4 regions of the Kitasatospora sp. NPDC054939 genome follow, and region 3 is predicted to be linked to each of the others. Evidence: riboswitches for the same ligand, from Rfam matches in the RefSeq annotation. Region 3 holds a riboswitch; each other region holds the start of a gene.
The links. Region 3 has a riboswitch for cobalamin ahead of ACWGB8_RS21755 (peptidase). Riboswitches for the same ligand answer to the same signal wherever they lie in the genome.

Region 1 (4,888 bases), on a different contig from region 3:
GGCGGCGATGGTGCTGGGCGAGACGCTGGGGCCGGCGGTGGTGGGGGTGGCGCTGCTCGGCGACGACACCCGGCAGGGTGCGGTGCCGTTGGCGGTGGCCGGGTTCGTGCTGGCGATCGCGGGTGCGCTCGCGCTGGCCCGGTTCGGCGATGCCGAGCAGCCCGCCCCGCCGGAGCCCGCCTGAGGGCGTGCTCCGGGGCGAGGGGGCGTGGGGGCGCAGGTGCGAGCGCGTCGGCTGTCCGGGCCGAGGGGGTCAGCTGCGCAGGTAGGAGGCGCCGTTGAGGTCGAGGATGGTGCCGGAGGACCATTCGGCGTCGGGGGAGGCGAGCCAGTGTACGGCGGCCGCGATCTCCTCGGGTGAGGCGACCCGGTCGAAGGGGCTCTGGGCGCGGATCGCGGCGCCTTCGGGGCCTTCGAGGCGGGGTGCGACGCGTTCGGTGGCGAAGAAGCCGGGGGCGACGGAGGCGACGGCGATGCCGTGCGGGGCGAGCGAGACGGCGAGGGACTGGCCGAGGGCGTGGACGGCGGCCTTGGTGGCGCCGTACGCGGGGTGGTCGGGTTCGCCGCGGAAGGCGCCGCGCGAGCCGATGTTGACGATCCGCCCGCCGGTGCCCTGGTCGATCATGCGGCGGGCCGCGAGGTGGCTGAGGTTGGCGGTGGCGAGCAGGTTGACCGCCACGTGCTGGTGCCAGGCCGCGACCCACTCCTCGTACGGGGTCTCCGGCAGGGGGTGGCGGGTGTTGACGGCGGCGTTGTTCACCAGGACGTCGAGGCCGCCGAGGGCGTGGGCCGCGGCGTCGGCGACGGCGGCCGCTCCGGCCGGGTCGGCGAGGTCGCCGCCGGTGAGGGCGTGGCCGGTGCCGGGGAGGGAGGCGAGGGTGGCGGCGGCCTCGTCGGGGCGGGAGCCGTAGTGGACGGCGACCCGGTCGCCGTTGGCGGCGAAGGCGCGGGCGACGGCGCGGCCGAGGCCGCGGGAGGCTCCGCTGACGAGGACGCGGCGGCCGGTGGCGGGGAAGGTCATGGGCGGTGGCTTTCGGTCGGCGGCTGTCGGGTTCGGCGCGGCCGGTTGTCCCGGACGTGCCGTCAGGAGTCTTGCGCACGCGGCATGCTCCGGTGGCACCGCCCCGCGTCTCGCTCCGTGGACACTCGCCGGAACGGCGTGTGCCGCCCGCCGGACGCGCTATAGGGTGGCTCCGCAGCTGGTTCGCCCTGTCCGCCAGGCAGGCGCGTCGTAAGAGGGAACCCGGTGACGCCTTTTCAACTGGCCAGTCCGGGACTGCCCCGCAGCGGTGAGCGGGAACGACCGCCGTCATACGCACTGGACCCGGGACGGGTCTGGGAAGCGACGGCCAGTAGGTGTCCGCCCTTCACAGGGCGGGTGTGCCCGCGAGTCCGAAGACCTGCCCGTTGCCCGCACGCGGACGTCCGCGTGCGGTGTCCCGGTGACCTCGTGGGCGGGTCGGCGTACGCACCAGGCGGTTCAGGCACGCGTGTCCGACGCGTCCGCCGCCGGGTCCGTCACCCTTCGCGCGCTCGTTCCGTCTCCGGGGACCTCAGGAGTACGACTCGCGAAGGAGAGTCCCTTGACCGCGAAGTCCGCAGCCGCGGAGACCCGGGCCACCGTGCACGGCTACCCCCGCCAGGGCCGTGACCGGGAACTGAAGAAGGCGATCGAGGGGTACTGGAAGGGCGCCGTCACCGCCGACGCCCTGCAGTCCACCGCCGCAGGACTGCGCCGGGAGAACTGGCGGCAGCTCGCCGAGGCCGGCGTCCACGAGGTCCCCACCGGGGACTTCTCGCTCTACGACCACGTGCTGGACGCCACCGTCGCCGTCGGCGCGATCCCCGCCCGCCACCGGGCCGCGGTGGACGCCGACCCGCTGGCCGGCTACTTCGCCATGGCCCGCGGCACCCAGGAGGTCGCGCCGCTGGAGATGACCAAGTGGTTCGACACCAACTACCACTACCTGGTGCCGGAGTTGGGCCCCGGCACGGCGTTCGCCGCGAACCCGGCCAAGGCGGTCGGCGAGCTCGGGGAGGCCCTGGCGCTCGGCCACACCGCCCGCCCGGTGCTGGTCGGCCCGGTCACCTACCTGCTGCTCGCCAAGCCCGCCCCGGACGCGCCCGCGGACTTCCGGCCGATCACCCTGCTGGACCGACTGCTGCCGGTCTACGCCGAACTCCTCGCCGACCTGCGCGCCGCGGGCGCCGAGTGGGTGCAGCTGGACGAGCCCGCCCTCGTCCAGGACCGCACCCCGGCCGAACTGAACGCCGCCGCCCGCGCCTACCGCGATCTCGGCGGGCTCACCGACCGGCCGAAGCTGCTGGTCGCGAGCTACTTCGACCGGCTCGGCGGGGCGCTGCCCGTCCTCGCCAAGGCGCCGGTCGAGGGCCTCGCGCTGGACTTCACCGGCCCGGCCGCCGCCAACCTCGACGATCTGGCCACCGTCGGCGGCCTGCCCGGCAAGCGCCTGGTCGCCGGGGTAATCGACGGCCGCAACGTCTGGATCAACGACCTGGAGCGGTCGCTCGCCACCCTGGCCGTCCTGCTCGGCCTGGCCGGCACCGTGGACGTCGCCCCCTCCTGCTCCCTGCTGCACGTGCCGCTCGACGCCGCCGCCGAACGCGACCTCGACCCGCAGATCGCCCGCTGGCTGGCCTTCGCCCGACAGAAGGCCGCCGAGGCGGCCCGGCTCGCCCGCGGACTGCGCGGGGGAGCCGGCGCCGTCGCCGGGGAACTCGCCGCCAACCGCGCCGACCTGGCCTCCCGCGCCAACTCCCCGATCACCCGCGACCCGGCCGTCCGGGCCCGCGCCGCGGCCGTCGCCCCGGACGACGCGCAGCGCCCGCAGCCCTACCCGGAGCGGGCCGCCGCCCAGCGCGCCCGCCTCGGCCTGCCGCTGCTGCCCACCACCACCATCGGCTCCTTCCCGCAGACCACCGAGCTGCGCACCGCCCGCGCCGACCTGACCGCCGGCCGCATCGGCGCCGCCGCCTACCGCGAGCGCATCGAGGCCGAGGTCCGCGAGGTCGTCGCCTTCCAGGAGAAGGCCGGCCTGGACGTCCTGGTCCACGGCGAGCCCGAACGCAACGACATGGTCCAGTACTTCGCCGAGCAGCTCACCGGCTACCTTGCGACCCGCCACGGCTGGGTGCAGTCCTACGGCACCCGCTACGTGCGCCCGCCGGTGCTGGCCGGCGACGTCTCGCGGCCCGAGCCGATGACCGTCGACTGGTTCCGCTACGCCCAGGACCTCACCGACCGCCCGGTCAAGGGCATGCTCACCGGGCCGGTCACCATGCTCGCCTGGTCCTTCGTCCGCGACGACCAGCCGCTCGCCGACACCGCCCGGCAGGTCGCGCTCGCCCTGCGGGACGAGGTGACCGACCTGGAGGCCGCGGGCGCCGCGGTGGTCCAGGTCGACGAGCCCGCGCTGCGGGAGACCCTGCCGCTGCGCGCCGCGGCCCGCCCCGGCTACCTGGCGTGGGCCACCGAGGCGTTCCGCCTCGCCACCTCGGGCGTCCGCGCCGACACCCAGATCCACACCCACATGTGCTACGCGGAGTTCGGCGCGATCATGGCGGCGATCGACGAACTCGACGCGGACGTCATCTCGTTGGAGGCGGCCCGCTCGCACATGGAGGTCGCCGGCGAACTGTCCGCGGCCGGCTACCCGCGCGAGGTCGGGCCCGGCATCTGGGACATCCACTCGCCGCGGGTGCCCGGTACGGACGAGAGCGTCCGGCTGCTGCGCGCCGGGCTCGCGGCGATCCCGGCCGAACGGCTCTGGGTCAACCCCGACTGCGGTCTGAAGACCCGCGGTTGGGCCGAGACCCGCGCCTCCCTGGAGAACCTGGTCGCCGCCGCCAGGCTGCTGCGCGGCGAGCTGGACGGCTGACCCGCCGCGCGGGTCCGGGGGCGGTCGCAGCACCGCCCCCGGGCCCCGCCCGCCGTTCCCCTGCCGGGCTGCCTGGCCACGGGGCCACCGGGCCGGCGGGCCGACGCCGGCCCGCTCGCGTAGCATCGCCGTCGAACCGGTGGCGCGACGAACCGGTACCGGACGAGGGGGAGACGGCATGGGCACGGAAGCGGCACGGCGGATCGGCGTCTACCTGGCACACCCGCGCCCCGGCAGCTTCAACCACGCGCTGTACGGGGCCGTGCTCGACGAACTGCGCGGCCGCGGCTGCGAGGTGGTCGCGCACGACCTCTGCGCCGAGGGCTTCGACCCGCTGCTGGCCCCCGACGAGACCGGCACCGTCGACGCCGCGACCGCGGCCCGGGACCCGCAACTCGCCCGACACCGGGCGGAGGTGGCCGGCCTGGACGCCCTGGTCCTGATCCACCCCAACTGGTGGGGCATGCCGCCCGCCGTGCTCACCGGCTGGGTGCAGCGGGTGCTCGTCCCCGGCGTCGCGTACAAGCTCGGCACGGCGGACGGCGACCCGGTCGGACTGCTGCGGGCCGGCCGCGCGCTGGTCCTCAACACCTCCGACACCCCGGAGCAGCGCGAGCGCGAGGAGTTCGGCGACCCGCTCGACCGGATCTGGTCCGCCTGCGTCCTGCCCTACGTGGGGATCGACGACGTGCGCCGGGTGGTCTTCCGCACGGTCACCGACTCCACGGAGGACACCCGCGCCGCATGGCTCGACCGGGCCCGGCGGGAGGCGGCGGCGCTGCTCGCCTGAGCGCGGATCCTGCTCCATCACCGTGCTTCTGACGGAACGTCCGGGGGCGGGCGCCGACCGATCGCGCGTGTGCGTATGATCGTCCCCGATCCCAGGTGGACCCCTCGGCGCTCCCGCGCCGGCCGAACCGGAGGCGAAGCGCCTTGGCAGACCAGCGAGTTGTGATCGTCACCGGTGGCGGGACCGGCATCGGCGCCGC
Region 2 (4,888 bases), on a different contig from region 3:
CCGGCTGCCCCCGGCGCCCGGCAGGCCCCGTCCTGCCGGGCGCCGACGCGTTCCCCGCCGCGCCCCACGCGCGCGCCGCCCCCGGACGCGCCCGCCCGCACGGGCCCGCCCCGCACCGGGCCGGCCGTCCGCACCCGTTCCGTCCGCGGCCACCCGTACGCGCCCGGACACCATGCGCGCCCCCGCGCACGCGCCCGCACGCGCACCGTTGCGTCCCTGCCGCGTTCCCCCCGACGCATCCCCCGCACGGGTAATAGGCTGGAGGCAGACAGCCCGTTACCGACATCTGGAAGGACCACCGTGGAGCTCGCCTCGTACGCCGACCTCGCCGTCCGGCTGGTGAACACCGAGGAGCCCGAGCGCGGCACCGACTCGCTGACCTCGGTGGAGGTACTCCGCAGCCTGTTCTCCGACTCCTCGCGCGCCGCCGGGCTCGCCGACGAGTCGGACCTGCCCAGGCTGCGGGCCGTCCGCACCCGGCTGCGCGGCGTCTTCGAGGCCGCCGCCGAGAGCGACGAGGTACGCGCCGTCGACCTGCTGAACAGCCTGCTGATCGAGTTCCCGGTCAGCCCGCAGGTCTCCGGCCACGAGTACCTCGACGCGGCAGGCCGGCCCCGCTGGCACCTGCACCTCGCCGACAACTCGCCCACCGCCACCGCGCACTTCTCCGCGGTGGCCTGCATGGGCCTGGCCGTCCACCTCACCGAGCTCGGCGCCGACCGGCTCGGCATCTGCCAGGCCGCCCCCTGCCGCAACGCCTACCTCGACACCTCCACCAACCGCTCCCGGCGCTACTGCTCCGACCGCTGCGCCACCCGCGCCAACGTCGCCGCCTACCGGGCCCGCAAGCGCCAGGAGGCACAGGCCGCCTCCGCACCCGCCCAGGGCTGACCCCCGCACCCGGGCCCGCCCCGGCCGGAGCGCCCGGTCGGATCCGGTCAGAGCCGGTCAGAGCCGGTCCGGGTCCGCCCAGACGCCGAGCCGCCGGGCCAGCCCCGGCACCCGGACCGGCCGGCCAGCGAGCAGCAGCCGCTCCAGCCGGCGGCCGGGGGCCAGCCAGACCGGGCGCGGGGCGAGCCGCAGCAGCGCCCGGCCGACCACCAGCTCGTCCGGAACGGCCCCGTACTGCCGGCTGTCGCTGTCGATCGGGCGGTTGTCCGAGAGCATCCACCAGCCCGTCGGCCGGCGGCCGGCTACCCGCTTCACCACCAGCAGGTCCTGCCGCAGCGGGTGCCGGAAGACCGCCACCGCGCCGGGCCGCACCGGTGCGCCGTAGCGGACCAGCAGCCGGTCGCCGTCGCGCAGGGTCGGCACCATGGAGTCGCCGGCCACGTCGACCAGCCCGAACGGCAGCACGCCGCCGCCGTGGCCGCCGCCCTCCGGCTCGGCCAGTCGCGTCACGCCCGCCTCCTCCGCTCTGCCGCCCCCGCCGCGGCCCAGTCTGCCGCACGGGCCGCCACCCGCCGCAGCCCGGGCACCGCACGGGCGCCGGCACCGCAGCCGCTCCGCCGTTTGCCCCGCGTCCGCGGACGGATCGAGAAACCCCGCCGCCCGAGCGGTAACCTCTGGCGCGGGAAGACGATCCAGGAAGGAACCCCCTATGTTCTCTCGTCTGTTCGCACCGCGCGCCACCGCGCACGCCCACTGCGACCTGCCCTGCGGCGTGTACGACCCGGCCCAGGCCCGGATCGAGGCCGAGTCCGTGAAGGCCACTCAGGAGAAGTACCAGGCCAACGAGGACCCGCACTTCCGGGCCCGCGCGGTCATCATCAAGGAGCAGCGCGCCGAGGCGGTCAAGCACCACATCTCGGTGCTGTGGAGCGACTACTTCAAGGCCCCGCACTTCGAGAAGTACCCGCAGCTGCACCAGCTGGTGAACGACACCCTGAAGGCCGCCTCGGCCGCCAAGGCGTCCACGGACCCGGCCACCGGCCAGGCCCTGCTCGACCTGATCGCCGAGGTCGAGCGGATCTTCTGGGAGACCAAGCAGGGCTGATCCCCGCCGGTCGCACCGCTCCCGCCCCGCCCCCGGTCCGCCGGTGGCGGGGCGGTCGCGTCTGCGGGGCGGTCGCGGCTGCGGGCAGGCGGGGCGGTCGCGGCTGCGGGCGGCCCCGCAGTAAGGGGTCATCGGGCCGTGCACTTGTTATGCTGCCAGGGCGTCCGAGGGGGAAGCCGGTGCGAATCCGGCGCTGACCCGCAACGGTGAGCGCGCCCCGGGGCGCGCGAGCCCGACCACCCCCGGGTGCCGACCTCCCGACAACTCGCCGTGGACTGCGAGGGGATGGCGCCCGGGCACCCGTCAGGCCCCGTGCGCCGCCCCGGCCTGCCCGCGGCCCGAGGCGAAGGCGCAGCCCCGTGAGCACCACCCTGAGCCGCCCCGCGCGCACCGCCGCGGCCGGCCCGCCGGACGCCCGCCGCACACCCGCCGGCCCGCTGGCCGCGGCCCTCGCCGCCGCCCTGCTGCTCTCCCTGGTCTGCGGGGTCGCCCTGGGCTCCACCGGACTCGGCTGGTCGCACGTGCTGCGGCTGCTGGGCGCCGGACTGACGGGCGGCCGGCTGGAGGCCGAGGAGGCCGCCGCCTACGCGATCGTCTGGGAGATCCGGCTGCCGCGCACGGTGCTGGCCGCCGTGGTCGGCGCCGGCCTCGCGGCCACCGGGGTGGCGGTGCAGGCGCTGGTGCGCAACGCCCTGGCCGACCCCTTCGTGCTGGGCATCTCCTCGGGCGCGGCGGTCGGCGCCAATGCCGTCCTGCTGCTCGGCGCCTTCGCCTCGCTCGGCGTCTGGGCGCTGTCGGCCTCCGCGTTCGGCTCGGCCCTGCTGGCGATGGCCCTGGTGTACGCGGTCGCCCGCACCGCGTACGGGCTGACGCCGCTGCGGCTGGTGCTGACCGGCACCGCGCTGTCGTACGGCTTCTCGGCGGTGACGGCGCTGATGGTGTTCGCCGCGGCGCGCGGGGAGGCGGCCCGCAGCGCGATGATGTGGCTGCTCGGCAGCCTGGGCGGGGCGACCTGGGGGTCGGTGCCGATCGCCGCCGCCACGGTGGCCGCGGGCCTGGTCCACCTGGCCTGCGCGGCCGGCCGGCTGGACGCGCTGGCCATGGGCGACGAGACGGCCGCCTCGCTGGGCGTGGACCCCGACCGGCTGCGGCGCGAACTCTTCCTGGTGACGGCCGCGGTGACCGGCACGGTGGTCGCGGTGAGCGGGGCGATCGGCTTCGTCGGGCTGATGGTGCCGCACGCGGTCCGGATGCTGGTCGGCGCCGGGCACCGCCGGGTGCTGCTGGTCGCCCCGCTCGCCGGGGCGCTGCTGCTGGTCTGGGTGGACATCGTGGCGCGGGTGGTGCTGGCGCCCGCCGAACTCCCGGTCGGCGTGGTGACCGCGGTGCTCGGCGTGCCGTGCTTCCTGCTGCTGATGCGCCGGCGCGGCTACAGCTTCGGAGGGCGCTGATGGACGTCGACATCGAGGGCCTGTCGGTCGGCGTCGCCGGGACGACCCTGGTCCACGACCTGACCCTGAAGGCGCCGGCCGGCCGGGTGGTCGGCCTGGTCGGGCCCAACGGCAGCGGCAAGTCGACGCTGCTGCGCTGCGTGTACCGGGCGCTGCGGCCGAGCGCGGGGGCCGTCCGGCTGGACGGCGCCGACCTGCACGCGCTGGCGCCGCGCGAGGCCGCCCGCCGGGTCGCCGCCCTCCCGCAGGAGCACTCGGCGGAGTTCGACTTCACGGTGGCCGAGGTGGTCGGGATGGGCCGGCTGCCGCACCGGGGCGGCATCGCCGGGCCGAGCGCCGCGGACCGCGACGCCTGCTCCGGGGCACTGGCCCGGGTCGGCGCGGCCCACCTGGCCGGCCGCGGCTTCCTCAGCCTCTCGGGCGGCGAGAAGCAGCGGGTGCTGATCGCCCGGGCGCTGGTCCAGGAGCCGCGCGTGCTGGTGCTCGACGAGCCCACCAACCACCTGGACATCGCGCACCAGTTGGAGGTGCTGGCGCTGGTCCGGGCGGCCGGGCCGACCGTGCTGACGGCCCTGCACGACCTCAACCTGGCGGCCGGGCACTGCGATCTGCTGTACGTGATCGAGGCCGGCCGGATCGTCGCCTCCGGACCGCCCGCCGAGGTGCTGCGGCCCGCGCTGCTGGCCGAGGTGTTCGGGGTGCGCGCGCACCCGGTCGCGCATCCGGTGACCGGCGCCGTCCAGCTGCTCTTCGACCGGCTCGCAAGCGGCTCCTGACCGCCCGTCCGACCGCGCTCCCCGAACCCCGCCGTACCCGTCCCGTCCGACCCCGCCGTCCCCGACACCGCCGTCCCCCGACCGCCGAGGAACCCCCGTGCGCACCAAGGCCACCGCCACCGCCGTCCTGCTGACCCTCGCCCTGAGCGCCTGCGGCGCCGAGATAGCGCCCCCGCAGGGCGCCGGCACCGCCACCGGCCACTACCCCGTCACCGTCGACAACTGCGGTGCCCGGCTGAACTTCAAGGAGAAGCCCGCCCGGGTGGTGACCAACGACGTCGGCATCACCGAGCTGATGTTCGCCCTCGGCCTGGCCGACCGGATGGCCGGCTACGTGATGCCCGACGACCGCGGCGACATCTCGGCGCTGCCCTGGAAGGACGGGTACCGGCAGGCCGCCTGGCTCTCCAAGGACCAGATCACCAAGGAGATCGTCCTGCAGGCCCGCGCCGACCTGGTCTTCGCCGGCTGGCACTACGGCTTCGGCGAGGCGGACGGGCTCACGCCGGAGAGCCTGGCCAAGCTCGGCATCGCCTCGTACGTGCTCACCGAGTCCTGCCGCAGCGGCAGGGGCGAGGCACGCGGGGTGATGTCCCCGCTGGAGGCGCTCTGGACCGACCTGGCCAACCTGGGCGAGGTCTTCGACGTCCGGGACCGCGCCGACC
Region 3 (4,888 bases):
ATCGTCGTCCCCACTCCCATCGGACGCCACCGGGGCGACCGGCCGAGCGAGAGCGAGCAACTCCATGCAGAAGGTCCTGATCACCGGCGGCGCCGGCTACATCGGCAGCACCGTCGCCTCGGCACTGCTCGACCGGGGCATCACGCCGGTCGTCCTCGACGACCTGTCCAAGGGGCGCGCCGAGTTCGTCGAGGACCGGGTCTTCTACCGGGGCGACATCGCCGACGGCGCGCTGGTCGACCGGATCTTCGCCGACCATCCGGACATCGACGCGGTGGTGCACTGCGCGGCCAAGATCGTCGTCCCGGAGTCGGTCGCCCGCCCGCTCCACTACTACCGCGAGAACGTCGGCAAGACCGTCGACCTGCTCGACTCCCTCCAGCGCAACGGCTGCACCCGGGTCGTCTTCAGCAGCTCCGCCTCGATCTACGCGCCCACCCCGGACGCCCGGGTCGACGAGACCTGCCCGGTCGACGCCAACAGCCCGTACGCGCGCACCAAGCAGATGATGGAGCAGGTGCTCCAGGACTGGACGCGCGGCGAGGGCGCCGAGGAGCTGCGGGTGATCGCCCTGCGCTACTTCAACCCGATCGGCGCCGACCCGCAGCTGCGCACCGGCCTGCAGAACCTCAACCCGACGCACGCCCTCGGCAAGCTGATCGAGGCGTACACCGAGCGGACGCCGTTCACCGTCACCGGCGTGGACTGGGCGACCCGCGACGGCTCCGGCATCCGCGACTACATCCACGTCCAGGACCTGGCGGAGGCCCACGTGGCCGCGCTCACCCGCTTCGACGAGGTGATCAAGCCCTCGGCCGGCGACCGCTACCGGGTGATCAACATCGGTACCGGCGAGGGCACCACCGTCCGCGAGCTCGTCACCGCCTTCGAACAGGCGGTCGGTGTCGAGCTGGACGTCCGCGAGGCCGACCCGCGACCGGGCGACGTCATCGGCTGCTACACCGCCGTCGACACCGCCCGCGACCTGCTCGGCTGGACCGCGAACCGCAGCATCGCCCAGGGCGTCACCGACGCGCTGGCCTGGCGCGCCAAGTGGGCCGAGCACCTGGCCGGCCAGGGCTGACCCCGTCCCGCGCGGCCGGCGGCACCCCCTTCACGGGCGGGGCCGCCGGCCGCTGCGCGTCCCGGGGAGCGGGGTTCGCCCGGTTCGGATGCCGACCGGGCCCGCCGAAGCGGGTTCGGATGCCGACCGGGCCCGCCGAAGCGGGTTCGGATGCCGACCGGGCCCGCCGAAGCGGGAGGACCGGCGCTCCCGTGACCACCCCGGATGTGACGTGCGACGCCTTGACCCCGCGACAGCGGCGCCGACATGATGAGCCGTCATTGCTTGACTCCGCCGAAGGGGGAAGCCGGTCCGAATCCGGCGCTGACCCGCAACGGTAGGCAGCCGACGGCCGTCGGCGGCGAGCCCGAGTACCCGTCGGCGGAGGTGTCGTTCCCTCCTCCCGTCGTGGTCTGCGGGTCGGAGCCCCGCAGGGCTGTCCGGGCCGGTGCCCGCCCACGCCCCGCGGGCCCGCGCGCCAGGCCCGGAAAGGCATCCCATGCCCGTCCGCCACCGGACCCTCGGCCTCCTCTCGATACCCGCCCTCGCCCTGGCCGTGCTGCTCCCCGCCGCCGGCCCGGCCGCGGCGGCGCCCACCCCCGCGACCGCCCCCGACTCCGCCGCCTCCGCGGCGACCTTCCGCCCCGACGCGGCCGCGGCCGGCTGGCTGGCCCGCCAACTCGTCGACGGCAACCACTTCGAGGCGGTCTTCGACGGCGTCGCCTACCCCGACCAGGGCCTCACCGTCGACGCCGTGCTCGCCTTCGCCGCCACCCGGACCTCCGACCAGGCCGCCGCCAGGGCCACCGCCTGGCTCGCCGAGCCCGCGAACCTCACCGGCTACCTCGGCGACGGCACCACCGAGGCCTACGCCGGCGCCACCGCCAAACTGCTGCTCGCCGCCGAGGTGCGGGGCGCCGACCCGGCGGACTTCGGCGGCGTGGACCTGCCCGCCCGGCTGCGCTCGCTGCAGAGCCCGACCGGCCGCTTCTCCGACCGCTCCCAGTGGGGCGACTACAGCAACTCCTTCGGCCAGTCGCTGGCGCTGATCGCCCTCCAGCGCGCCCCGGGCGGCGCCCCGGCCGCCGCGGTCGACTTCCTCGCGGCCGCCCAGTGCGCCGACGGCGGCTACCCGATCGCCTTCGGCCAGTCCGTCTGCACCAGCGACACCGACGCGACCGCCCTCGCCGTGCAGGCCCTGGACGCCACCGGCCGCACGGCGAAGGCGCGGGCCGGGCTGGACTGGCTGGCCGCCCACCAGAACGCCGACGGCGGGTTCGCCGCCGCCGGGGCCACCACCAGCAACGCGAACAGCACCGGCCTGGCCACCGCCGCCCTGCTCTCCCGCGGCCGGTTCGCCGCCGGGCTGAAGGGCTGGAGCAGCCTGGTCAAGCTCCAGCAGGGCTGCTCGGCCGACCCGGCCGTCCGCGGCGCCGTCGCCTTCGACGCGAGCGGCTTCAACCCGGCGACCGGTACCCGCGCCACCGCGCAGGCGGTGCTCGGCCTCTCCGGCGCCGACCTCGCCACGCTGAGCGCGCACGGCGCCCGCCCGTCCGCCCCGACCCTGGCCTGCCGGGCCTCCTGACCACCCGAAGGAGTACGAGGATGAACGACACCGCGACGCCCGTCCGCCCGGCCCGCCGCACCTTCGGCGCGATCGCCGCCGCCGCGGCGCTGACCGCCGGCCTGCTCGGCGTCTCCACCGCCAACGCCCCCGCCGCCCGGGCCGCGGCCTGCACCCCCGGGACCGGGGTCACCGTGGTGGTCGACCTCACCGCCGTCGGCGGCGGCGTCCAGACCGGCTGCGCCCCCGGCGACCCGGCCAGCGGCCTCGCCGCCCTCACCGGCGCGGGCTTCACCTACAGCTTCCACCCGCGCTTCCCCGGCTTCGTGTGCCGGATCAACGCGCTGCCGACCACCTGCACCAACCCCACCGGCAGCGCCTACTGGTCGTACTGGCACGCGCAGTCCGGCGGCGCCTGGACGTACAGCACGCTGGGCGCGGGCAGCTACAACCCGGTGCAGGGCGAGGTCGAGGGCTGGTCCTTCGGCGCGGGCGCGCAGCCCGGCACCCCGGCGGCGCCGTCGGCTGCACCGCGCTCCGGACCGGCCGACAGGGGAGTCGTCCGGTGACCGTCCACCACCGCCCGGCCCGCGCGACCCGCCGCTCCACCGCCCTCGCCGCAGCCGTCGCCTGCACGATGGCGGTCGGCGGCCTCGCCCTCGCCGGCACCGCCGGGGCCGCCGGCCACCGCGCGGCCGGCGCCGCCGCCGACGGCCGCACCCCCGACCTCGCCCGCGGCAGCGCCTACCTCACCGACCGGGCCCGGCTGCTCGGCGGCCACTACTACGAAGCCTTCCCGGGCTCCGGCTTCGCCGACTACGGCCTCACCATCGACGCCGCCTTCGCCCTCGCCGCCACCGGCACCGACGACGCCGCGCTGCGCCGGATCGCCGACTTCCTCGACGCCCCCGGCAAGGACGGCGCCGAACGCACCGTCAACGACTGGACCGGCATCGGCACCCCCGACGCAGCGGGCGGCACCCTCGGCAAGGAAGCCCTGTTCGCCCAGGTGGTGGGCCGCGACCCGCGCCGCTTCGGCGGCCAGGACCTCATCGCCGCCCTCGCCGCCTCGATCTGCCGGGCCGCCGACGAGGCGACGGGCTGCGCGGAGGCCGGCACCTACGCCTACGGGAACTCGGTGTTCGCGCAGGCGCTGGGCGTCATGGCCCAGGTGCGGGCCGGCGACAGCGCCGCGGCGGCCGCGCCGGTGGCCCGGCTGAAGGGCCTCCAGCACGCCGACGGCTCCTGGCCCAGCCTCATCCCGGACACCGGCGACTCCGACGTCGACAGCACCGCGATGGCCGCCATGGCGCTGGCCCTGCTCCCGGACGACCCGGCCGCCCGTGCGGCCGTCGACCGGGCGGTGGCCTGGATCGCCGGACGCCAGCTCCCCGGCGGCGGCTTCCCCGGCGCGTCCGGCGAGTCGGTCAACTCCGCCGCGCTCGCCATCCAGGGCCTCGGCCTGCGCGGCGGCGAGCACGTCGAGCGGATCGGCCGCGCCCGCGCCTTCCTGGCCGGCCTGCAGAACGCGGACGGCGGCTTCGACGTCGCGGCGGGCAGCCAGCCCGGCTCGGACGTCCGGGCGTCGACCCAGGCGCTCGGCGGCGCGGTGGGGACGCCGTTCGGCACCCTGAGCCGCCCGGTCGACGGGGGGCAGCCCTCGCCGACGGGGTCCGCTTCACCCACGGGGTCCGCTTCACCCACGGGGTCCGCCTCGCCGACGGGGTCCGCTTCACCCACGGGTTCGGCCTCGCCCACGGCTTCGCCGTCGCCGACCGCCACGGTGACCGCCTCGCCGACCGGGTCCGCCTCGCCCACGGCCACCCCGACCGGTACCGGGAGCGCCTCACCGACCGGGACGGCCTCACCGGGCGCCCCGGGCACCGGCTCGCCGCCGTCCCCGGCGGGCACCACCACACCGCCCCCCGGCGTGACCGGCGGCAACGGCGGCAACGCCGGGAACGCGGCCGACGGCGCCGTCGCGGTCGTGGCCGACTCGGGCCGGGTCGGCGGTGGCTCCGGCCTGGCCGCCACCGGTGCCGAGGCCGAACGGCTGGCCCTGATCGCGCTGGCCCTGCTGCTGGCCGGCGGCGGCGCGGTCGCGGTCGCCGACCGCAGCCGCCGGGCCCGCCGCACCGAGACCCCGACCGGACGGCACCGGTGAGCCGCCGCGCCGCGGCTCCCGCGACCCGGGTGCGGCCCGCGGCGGTGGCGGCGGTCGTGTTCGCCGCCGTCGTGGCCGTCCTGCTGGGGCCGGTCCG
Region 4 (4,888 bases), on a different contig from region 3:
AGGGTGCCCAGCACCGGACGCCCGGTCAGCCGGTGCAGCATGTCCAGGCCGGGGGCGAGCAGCCGGGCGTCGCCGCGGAACTTGTTGACGAACCAGCCGGCCACGTGCCGCTGGTCCTCCGCCGACAGCAGCGCCAGCGTCCCGTACATCGCGGCGAACACCCCGCCGCGGTCGATGTCGCCGACCACCACGACCGGCAGCCCGGCGGCGGTGGCCAGGCCCATGTTGGCGATGTCCCGGTCGCGCAGGTTGATCTCGGCGGGCGAGCCCGCGCCCTCGCACACCACCACGTCGAAGCGGCGGCGCAGGTCGGCCAGGCACTCCAGCGCCCGTTCCAGCAGGACGGGCTTGCGCTCGCGGTAGTCCAGCGCCCCGACCTCGGCGACCGGCCGGCCGAGCAGCACCACCTGGCTGCGGCCGTCGGCGCCCGGCTTCAGCAGCACCGGGTTCATCGCCGCCTCGGGCGCCACCTGCGCCGCCTGCGCCTGCATCGCCTGCGCGCGGCCGATCTCGGCGCCGTCCGCGGTGACGAAGGAGTTCAGCGACATGTTCTGCGCCTTGAAGGGCGCCACCGAGACGCCCTGCCGGGCCAACCAGCGGCAGATGCCCGCGGTGACCACGCTCTTCCCGGCGTCCGAGGTCGTCCCGGCGACCAGCAGCGCCCCGCTCATGCGCTCCCCTTCTTCTTCTTCGTCCTGCCCAGGGCCGTCCGGACCAGTACGTGCCCGACGACCGTCGTACCCAGCGCGAGCAGCCCCACCCGGCGTGACAGCCGGCAGGCCCGCTCGATGTCGTCCACCGCGACCGGACGCAGCTCCGCGCCCAGCACCGGCCGGTGCTCCACCCTTGTGCCGTACGCCAGGGTGCCGCCCAGCCGCACCCCGACCGCCCCGGCGAACGCCGACTCGGCCTGGCCCGCGTTCGGGCTGGGGTGGGCCGAACCGTCACGGCGCCAGACCCGCCAGGCCGTCCGGGGCTCGGGCGCGGCGGCGACCGTCAGCAGGGCGGTCAGCCGGGCGCCCGGCCAGCCCGCCACGTCGTCCAGCCGCGCCGAGGCCCAGCCGAACCGGAGGTGGCGGGGCGAGCGGTGGCCCACCATCGCGTCCAGCGTGTTGACGGCGCGGAAGGCCAACAGCCCCGGGGTGCCCGCGAGCGCGCCCCAGACCAGGGCGTTCACGACGGCGTCGGCGGTGTTCTCGGCGACCGACTCGACCACCGCCCGGGCCACCTGCTGCTCGTCCAGCGCACTCGGATCGCGCCCGCACAGGTGCGGCAGCCGCTCCCGGGCCGCCGCCAGGTCGCCCGCCGCCAGGGACCGGCCGATCGTCCGGGCCTCCCGGGTCAGCGAGGTGCCGCCGAGCACCGTCCAGGTCGCCGCGGCGGCCAGTGCGGCCCGGCCCAGCGGGCGCCGGCCGACCGCGCGTTCGACGGCCACCGCCCCGGCCGCGACGGTGCCCACGCAGAGCGCCGTGTACGCCGCACCGGTCAGTCGGTCGTCGCGCCAGAGCCGCCGTTCCAGCCGGTCGGCCGCACTGCCGAAGACGGCCACCGGGTGGCCGCGGCGCGGGTCGGCGAAGCGGGCGTCGGCGAGGTGGCCCGCGACGGCGCCCAGCGCGAAGGCGGCGGCGCGGGTCAGCGGGCGCACGGCGGCGGGCAACCGGGGGCTCGACGGGGCGGGGCAGCCTGCATCGCGTGCGTGTCCTCACTCAGGGTCCGCGCCCTGGATCGACGTACCGGGGGCGAGAGTCTCCTGGCTCCCGGGTCGGACGCGCATCCGGGCCTTCCAGCGGCTTCTGACGGCGCGCCGTGGCGTGTTCCGGACGTGCTCCCCGGTGACAGTGGCGGGACCGCGCCGGACTCGCACCGGCTTCCTCTGCATGCCTCCGTGATGGCTGAAGGATCCCATCACGGGCCCGAACCGGGAGTCAACCAAGGCCACGGAGGGTTTGGTCACACCCGGTCACGTCCCCGGTGCGCCCCCGGTGCACCGGCCGTGCGCGCGGAGGGCGGGCGTGCGGTGCGCGGCTCCGCAGGCCGACTGCCCCGTAGCTGTCTCCGATCATGGTCCGCGCAGGGGCATGACAGGCTGTGCGATCGTCCAGTGCCCCGCAGGCGGACCCGTCCGCGCTTCGTGCGTTCGGCGGGTGGGGTCCTCCCGGGTAGCCACCTACCGTCGGGGCCATGCGACGCAGACAGCCGGCCGCCCCGCCCCCGGTTCCCTTCTCGCCCGCAGCCGCCCGGGCGCACCGCGCCGGCCTCGGCCTGACCCCCGACCAGGTCGCCGAGGGCATGGCCGCCCACGGCGTCCGGCTGCTGCCCGCGCACGTCCTCGGCTGGGAGAGCGGCGAGCTGCGCCCCACCGAGGAGGAGTTCATCGCCCTCGCCCGCGCCCTGTGGTGCCCGCCCGCCCAGCTGATGGGCGTGCGGCCCGCCTCGCTGCGCGACTTCCGGGTCGCCCGCGAGCTCAGCGCGGAGGGCGCGGCCCGCCGCATCGGCATCCCCGAGCGGGTGTACCGCGAGGCCGAGGCCGGCGGACGCTGGGACGGCGACGAGGAGCAGACCTACGAGCTCGCGCACGTCCTCGGACTGACCCTGCGCGAACTCGTCGCGGTGACCGGCCGCCGCGAGGAGCTGGAGCGGCGGCTGCGGGCCTGCGTGGACGGCCGCTGGCAGGCGCAGCTGCGACCGGTCGGCCGGATCGTCCCGGTGGACGACACCGCGCTGGGCGCCGTGCTGACGGCCCTGCAGAACGAGCACCAGGCCACCTCGCACTGGACCGGCGGCTGGGGCTCCGCGGCCGCCTCGCCCACCCGGGCGGAGCCCGTCCCGCCGCTGGACCGCTTCTGGCAGCTGCTGGCGCAGCACCGCACCGACATCCCGGTCTGAGGCCCCGCTCCCCGCTGCGGTCCCCGCCGTTCTCCGCTGCCCCTCTTCCCTGCCGCTCTCCGCTGCCGCGCCGCGCCCCGCGCTGCTTCCCCTCGTCGTGCCGCGTCCCGCGGGTGCCCCGGACGGCTCTGTCCGGTGGCCGCCCCGGGCGTCCGCGCGTGGACTGGTCGGGCAGTGCCCAGTCCGGCGGACGCAGCCCGGTCCGCCCGATCCGCGATCAACAGAGCGGGGAGCGATATGCGTTGGGGAACCGCAGCCGCCGTGGCGGCAGCCGTCGTCGGCACCGGCGCGGCCGTGCTGGTGATCGGCCGTCGGGCCTCCGACCGGCTGGTGCGCCCGGGCGCCGGCGGACCGGCCGCGCCGACCGGGCCCACGGTGGTGAAGTCCCTCGGCGCCGGCCGCGCCACCTTCACCGACACCCCCGAGAGCAGCCGCCCCGGCCGCTGGGCCGTCGAGTGGGGCCGGGAGTCCGGCGGCGACGCGGCGGGCCACGCGGTGGTCGGCGACGTCCTCTACCGCGACCTGTACGGCGTCACCCGCCGGCTGGAGCGCGCCGACCGGGGCACCCTGACGACCGGCACCGAGGTCCGCTTCACCCCGCGGGTCTTCCTCGGCGACCCCACCACCGCGCTCGGCCTCGAACACGCCGACACCAGCGCCGACGGCGAACTCGGCCGGCTGCCCGCCTGGCGGCTGCCCGGCCTGCGCGGGACCTGGGTGATCCTGGTGCACGGCCCCGGCGCCGACCGCCGCCAGACCCTCCCCGTGCTGCCGCTGCTGCACCGGCTCAACCTGCCCGCGCTCGCCGTGACCTACCGGGGCGACGCCGGGGCCCCCGCCTCGCCCGACGGCCTCGGCCACTTCGGCGAGACCGAGTGGCGCGACGTCGAGGCGGCGGTCCGGCTGGCCCTCGACAGCGGCGCCGGCCGGGTCGTCCTGTACGGCTGGTCGCTCGGCGCCACGATGGTCCTGCAGACGGCGGCCCGCTCCGCCTGGGCCCCCGCCGTGAGCGGCCTGGTGCTGGACTCGCCGGTGCTGGACTGGCCCACCTCCGCCCGGCGCGGCGGGGTGCGCTCGGGCCTCAGCGCCCCGCTCGCCGAACTGGGCGCGCTCGCCGCCGAAGGCCGTACCGGGGTGGACCTGGCCGACTTCGCGCGGCTCGGCAGCGGCGCCGACCTCCGGGTGCCGACCCTGGTGCTGCACAGCCCCGACGACCCGGTGGCGCCCTGGCGGGCCGCCGCCCGGCTGGCGGACGCCCGCACCGACCTGGTCAGCCTGCAGTCCTTCCCCGGCGCCGACCACGCCGCGCTCTGGAACGCCGACCCCGACCGCTACACCGAGTACCTGCGCCGCTGGCTCACCCCGCTGCTCTGACGCCGCCCGACCGCCCGCCGCGGGCCCCGGCGCCGCCGGCCTGGCGTGTGCGCGCCAGACAGTTCAGGCCAGGCGGTTTGCCGCTGTTGCCCGATCTTGCGCGCCCCTGCCCGACCGCGGGCGGAGACGGGAGCGAACCGGATGTGACAGAAGGCCGGTACAAGGGGAAGACTGCTCGACGTGACGTCTCGGAACCCGCGCGACCGTGATGCCCAGCTCCCGCCGACGATCGGTACCGGTGCGACGGTGACCCGTCTCCCCGGAACGGCCCACCGCCTCGCCGGCCCCGGGCCGGGCGCCCCCGCCGTACCCCGCCGCCGCGGCCCGGCACCCGCCCCCGGCCGCGGCCGGGTCCCCGTGCCCGCGGGCTTCCCGGCCCCCGCCGAGCTCGCCCCGCTGGCCCGCCGGATGCTGGTCGACGCCGTCCGCATCGCCCGCTGGGCCGGCGAGCTGGGCGAGGTCGACAAGCGCGGCGAGCTGCTCCCCGACGACGCCCGCGCGGCCGGCCGCGCGCTCGCCATGACGGTGGGCGCCGCCGCCAACGCCTGGGGCCAGGCCCTGCTGACCGGCCTGGTCGAGGCCCGCGACGGCGGCGCCGCCCCCGGCTGGCGCCTGCATGCCTGGGAGC

Region 1: linked by a shared signal. The riboswitch ahead of metE (5-methyltetrahydropteroyltriglutamate--homocysteine S-methyltransferase) and the one ahead of ACWGB8_RS21755 (peptidase) in region 3 are both predicted to bind cobalamin.
Region 2: linked by a shared signal. The riboswitch ahead of ACWGB8_RS15310 (FecCD family ABC transporter permease) and the one ahead of ACWGB8_RS21755 (peptidase) in region 3 are both predicted to bind cobalamin.
Region 4: linked by a shared signal. The riboswitch ahead of ACWGB8_RS14805 (cobalamin biosynthesis protein) and the one ahead of ACWGB8_RS21755 (peptidase) in region 3 are both predicted to bind cobalamin.

What each region holds. Positions count from the first base shown of each region.
Region 1 covers NZ_JBSGXP010000059.1:12,677-17,564, reverse strand. Annotated here, with positions in the region: gene ACWGB8_RS18655 (hypothetical protein) at 1-184, shown strand, start outside; gene ACWGB8_RS18650 (SDR family NAD(P)-dependent oxidoreductase) at 254-1,021, opposite strand; cobalamin riboswitch at 1,184-1,422, shown strand; gene metE (5-methyltetrahydropteroyltriglutamate--homocysteine S-methyltransferase) at 1,584-3,899, shown strand; gene ACWGB8_RS18640 (NAD(P)H-dependent oxidoreductase) at 4,078-4,689, shown strand; gene ACWGB8_RS18635 (SDR family NAD(P)-dependent oxidoreductase) at 4,833-4,888, shown strand, end outside.
Region 2 covers NZ_JBSGXP010000044.1:41,287-46,174, reverse strand. Annotated here, with positions in the region: gene ACWGB8_RS15325 (CGNR zinc finger domain-containing protein) at 301-891, shown strand; gene sodX (nickel-type superoxide dismutase maturation protease) at 949-1,317, opposite strand; gene sodN (superoxide dismutase, Ni) at 1,601-1,996, shown strand; cobalamin riboswitch at 2,124-2,258, shown strand; gene ACWGB8_RS15310 (FecCD family ABC transporter permease) at 2,368-3,447, shown strand; gene ACWGB8_RS15305 (ABC transporter ATP-binding protein) at 3,447-4,223, shown strand; gene ACWGB8_RS15300 (ABC transporter substrate-binding protein) at 4,321-4,888, shown strand, end outside.
Region 3 covers NZ_JBSGXP010000076.1:34,292-39,179, reverse strand. Annotated here, with positions in the region: gene galE (UDP-glucose 4-epimerase GalE) at 65-1,084, shown strand; cobalamin riboswitch at 1,310-1,460, shown strand; gene ACWGB8_RS21755 (peptidase) at 1,563-2,648, shown strand; gene ACWGB8_RS21750 (flagellar hook-length control protein FliK) at 2,669-3,196, shown strand; gene ACWGB8_RS21745 (hypothetical protein) at 3,193-4,791, shown strand; gene ACWGB8_RS21740 (hypothetical protein) at 4,788-4,888, shown strand, end outside.
Region 4 covers NZ_JBSGXP010000042.1:25,258-30,145, reverse strand. Annotated here, with positions in the region: gene ACWGB8_RS14810 (cobyric acid synthase) at 1-671, opposite strand, end outside; gene ACWGB8_RS14805 (cobalamin biosynthesis protein) at 668-1,645, opposite strand; cobalamin riboswitch at 1,742-1,902, opposite strand; gene ACWGB8_RS14800 (helix-turn-helix domain-containing protein) at 2,182-2,886, shown strand; gene ACWGB8_RS14795 (alpha/beta hydrolase family protein) at 3,124-4,260, shown strand; gene ACWGB8_RS14790 (hypothetical protein) at 4,441-4,888, shown strand, end outside.